Regions from separate parts of the Nocardioides sp. NBC_00850 genome, predicted to be linked through region 2. Evidence: riboswitches for the same ligand, from Rfam matches in the RefSeq annotation. Region 2 holds a riboswitch; the other holds the start of a gene.

Region 1 (2,195 bases), 1.0 Mb from region 2:
GGTCCCCCCGCCGCAGCCGTTCATTCCCCGAGTGGAGTTACGCACAACGGAGTAGACGATGGAGGACATCGTGTTCGACCACGAACAGAAGCCCGGCCACGGCGCCGACGACGCGCAACGCGCGGCGGAGCAGGCTGACGAGCAGGGCCTTCTCTTCACCGACGATGTCTCGCCCCTGCCGAGCGACACCGGTTACCGCGGGCCCACGGCCTGCAACGCTGCGGGGATCAGCTACCGCCAGCTCGACTACTGGGCCCGCACCGGTCTCGTCGAGCCGAGCGTGCGCGGGGCCACCGGCTCCGGCACCCAGCGGCTCTACTCCTTCCGCGACATCCTGATTCTCAAGGTCATCAAGCGACTCCTCGACGCCGGCATCTCGCTGCAGCAGATCCGTGCTGCCGTGCAGCACCTGCGCGAGCGGGGCACCGACGACCTGACCCGCGTCACGCTGATGAGCGACGGCGCCTCGGTCTATGAGTGCACCAGCAACGACGAGGTCATCGACCTGCTCCAGGGCGGGCAGGGCGTCTTCGGCATCGCCATCGGTGGCGTCTGGCGCGAGATCGAGGGCACCCTCTCCGAGCTCCCCAGCGAGCGTGCGGCCGAGGACGGCGAGCAGGTCGCCTCGATGTCCGACGAGCTCTCCGCCCGCCGCGCCGCCCGCAACGCCGGGTAAGTAAACCTCACGTAACACTCGACCCCGAGGTCCCCGCTGAGGCGGGGGCTCGGGGTCGAGTCGTTTATGCTGGTGGTGCTGACCATCCCGCACGGGAGAGCTCCTCTCGAAGGGGCGCCGAAGGGGCAATTCCTCCCCGGAAACTCTCAGGCATCCACGACTGTGCGGACCAGGCAACTCTGAAGCGGCGCAGGTGCGGTGACAGAGGGGGAGGGCGTACGAGTTGTCTTAGATGCCCTCAGGAGCCACTGTGTCCGACACGCCCACTCTGTCCGAGCTCGACGCCGCCTCCCCGTTCGTGGCGCGCCACGTCGGACTCTCGGCCGCCGACGAGGCGACCATGCTCGCGCGGCTCGGGTACGACTCGGTAGCAGCGATGATGGACGCCGCCGTCCCGGCCGGGATCCGCTCGGTCGAGTCGCTGGACCTGCCGGCCGCGCTGAGCGAGGCGCAGGTCGCGTCGCTGGCGCGGGAGATCGCGGCCTCCAACAAGCCCGGCGAGGCGATGATCGGACTCGGCTACCACGCCACCGTGACGCCACCGGTTATCCGTCGCAACGTGCTCGAGGACCCGAGCTGGTACACCGCCTACACGCCCTACCAGCCCGAGATCTCCCAGGGTCGTCTCGAGGCGCTCATCAACTTCCAGACCATGGTCGGCGACCTGACCGGCCTGCCGGTGGCCAACTCCTCGCTCTTGGACGAGGGCACCGCGGCCGCCGAGGCGCTGGCGCTGGTGCACCGGGCCAACCGCAAGGTCTCCCAGAAAAATGGCGGGGCTCCGTTCGTCATCGACGCCGACGCCCTGCCGCAGTCGATCGAGGTCGTGAAGGTGCGCGCCGAGGCGATGGGCCTCGAGGTCGTCGTGGCCGACCTCTCGCAGGGTCTGCCCGAGGGCGACGTGATCGGCGTGCTGGTGCAGTACCCCGGCGCCTCCGGTCGCGTGCCCGACCTGAAGCCGGTCATCGACGCCGCCCATGAGCGGGGCGCGCTGGCCGTTGTGGCCGCCGACCTGCTCGCGCTCACCGTCCTGGAGGCGCCCGGCACCCTCGGCGCCGACGTCGTCGTCGGCTCCACCCAGCGCTTCGGCATCCCGCTCTTCTACGGCGGCCCGCACGCCGGCTACATGGCCGTCCACGAGGGGATCGAGCGGCACCTGCCCGGTCGTCTCGTCGGCGTCTCGGTCGATGCCGAGGGGCGGCCCGCGTACCGTCTCGCGCTGCAGACGCGCGAGCAGCACATCCGCCGGGAGAAGGCGACCTCCAACATCTGCACCGCCCAGGTGCTGCTGGCCGTCGGCGCCTCGATGTACGCCGTCTACCACGGCCCCGACGGGCTGCGGACGATCGCGACCCGCACCCACCGCTACGCCGCCGTCCTGGCCGCCGCGCTCAAGTCGGCCGGGCTCCCCCTGGTCTCGGAGACCTTCTTCGACACGCTGGGTGTCACCGTCCCAGGCCGGGCGGCCGATGTCGTCACCGCGGCGCGTCGTTTCGGCGTACATCTTCGTCTCGTGGAC
Region 2 (2,195 bases):
GTCCGACCAGGTTCACCTGGTAGCTGCGCGGTCCCTGGCCGGTCGCGACGGCGACGGTCCCCTTGACCCGGTACGCCGTCGCCGGAGGCTCCTCGAGCAGGTCGACCAGTCGAGCCGGCTCGATGGTGCCCGGCGTGGTCACGGTGACCGCCCGGGCGTGCTGATGAGCGTCGTGCGAGGCGGCCGCCTCGCGCAACAGCGCGGCGATCGGCAGCTCGTCGGGCGGGTCCTCGGGCACGGCGGCGTCGTAGACGAGCCGCGGGTCGATCCGGCCACCCACGGCGTACGCCACATGGACCTCGGGATTGTGCTCCCGCACGCGCTGCTCGATGCGGGCCAGGACCTCGTCCCGGTCATCAGCCGGCACCAGGTCGGTCTTGTTGATCACGACCAGGGAGGCGGCCGCGAACCGGACCGGCGCCGGGCCTCGGCCGTCGTCGAGGGTGTCGAAGTACGCCGAGGCGTCGACGACCTCGATGAGCCCACCGCGGCGTACCCGCTCGACGCCGCTGAACCGGACCAGCCGGCCCAGCGTCCCGGGCTCGGCGATCCCGCTGGCCTCGACGATGACGACGTCGAGCGCGAGCCGCGGGTGGGTCAGCTTCTCGAGGGCATCGTCGAGACCGCCGGCGTCGGGCAGGCAGCACAGGCAGCCGCCGGCGATCGAGGCCGGCTCGTCGACCTGCCCCGTGACCAGGCCGGCGTCGACGTTGATGTCGCCGAAGTCGTTGACGACCACGCCCACGCGCGCGCCGGGCTGGCGCAGCAGATGGTTGAGCAGCGTGGTCTTGCCCGACCCGAGGTGGCCGGTGAGGATGACCACGGGAACCCGGTTGCTGGCGCTGGTCGGTGGCATCGGGCCATCGTAGGGCCCGATGAGAACAGTTCCTGTTAATAGGGTCACGTCTTGACGACCGAGGTGGCCAGACCTAGGTTGTGCCGCACAACTTCACATCCGCCACTTGAACCGCAGCGGGAGAGTCCTTGCCCATCCCGGGTGAGGCGCCGAAGGAGCAAACCTCCCCAGAATCTCTCAGGCCCAATGACCGCTGTGGTGAGGCGACCTCTGGAAAGACAGGATCCGCTGGATCCTGCACCCACGGTGCAAATCGCCCCTCCCGGGCGGTGAAGCTCTCAGGTAGCGATGACAGAGCGGGGAGGTCACCCGTCCACGGGTGCCGCGGCTGGCGGCACCCAACAGCAGGGAGCCTCCCGCACAATGACCTCACCCGTCCCTACCCCTCTGCATGAGATCCACCAGGCGCTCGGTGCCTCGTTCACCGACTTCGCCGGCTGGAGCATGCCGGTCCGCTACGGCTCGGAGACCGCCGAGCACAATGCCGTACGCACCACCGCGGGCCTCTTCGACCTGTCCCACATGGGCGAGGTCGAGGTGACCGGCCCCGAGGCGGGACGCGCCCTCGACCGTGCCCTGGTCGGTCGGCCGTCGAAGATCGGCCTCGGCCGCGCCCGCTATTCGATGATCTGCGCCGAGGACGGCGGCATCATCGACGACCTGGTCGTCTACCGGCTCGAGCAGGAGCGCTACCTGGTTGTCGCCAACGCGAGCAACGTCGGCGTGGTCGCTCCGGCTCTGGTCGAGCGGGCCGAGGGGTACGACGCCGTGGTCCATGACGCCTCGGCGGAGTGGGCGCTGATCGCGGTCCAAGGCCCTGCCTCGGCGGCGATCCTGGCCCCTGTGACCGACCTGGACGTCTCCTCCCTGACGTACTACGCCATCGACGCCGGCACGGTCGCCGGGGTCGAGGTCCTGCTCGCGCGCACCGGCTACACCGGCGAGGACGGCTTCGAGATCTACTGCGCGCCCTCGTCGGCCGCTGCGGTCTGGGAGGCGATCACCGAGGCCGGTACGCCGCACGGGCTGGTGCCCGCCGGGCTCGCCTGCCGCGACACGCTCCGGCTCGAGGCCGGCATGCCGCTCTACGGTCACGAGCTGAGCCGCGAGACGACTCCCTTCGAGGCCGGTCTCGGCCGGGTCGTCTCCTTCGACAAGCCCGACGGCTTCGTCGGCGATGCCGCCCTGGCCGTACGCCGCGAAGAGGGCCCGCGCAGCGTGCTCGTCGGCCTGGTGGCCGCCGGGCGCCGCTCCCCGCGCGCCGGCTACGCCATCGTGGATCCGGACACCGGCGACGAGATCGGCACCGTCACCAGCGGTTCCCCGTCGCCGACTCTCG

The links. Region 2 has a riboswitch for glycine ahead of gcvT (glycine cleavage system aminomethyltransferase GcvT). Riboswitches for the same ligand answer to the same signal wherever they lie in the genome.
Region 1: another riboswitch for glycine. It lies ahead of gcvP (aminomethyl-transferring glycine dehydrogenase); the one in region 2 lies ahead of gcvT (glycine cleavage system aminomethyltransferase GcvT).

Annotation. Positions count from the first base shown of each region.
Region 1 is NZ_CP108845.1:4,054,552-4,056,746, reverse strand. Features, by position in the region: gene OH802_RS19730 (MerR family transcriptional regulator) at 59-676, shown strand; glycine riboswitch at 759-849, shown strand; gene gcvP (aminomethyl-transferring glycine dehydrogenase) at 909-2,195, shown strand, end outside.
Region 2 is NZ_CP108845.1:3,011,268-3,013,462, forward strand. Features, by position in the region: gene OH802_RS14630 (CobW family GTP-binding protein) at 1-856, opposite strand, end outside; glycine riboswitch at 964-1,059, shown strand; gene gcvT (glycine cleavage system aminomethyltransferase GcvT) at 1,220-2,195, shown strand, end outside.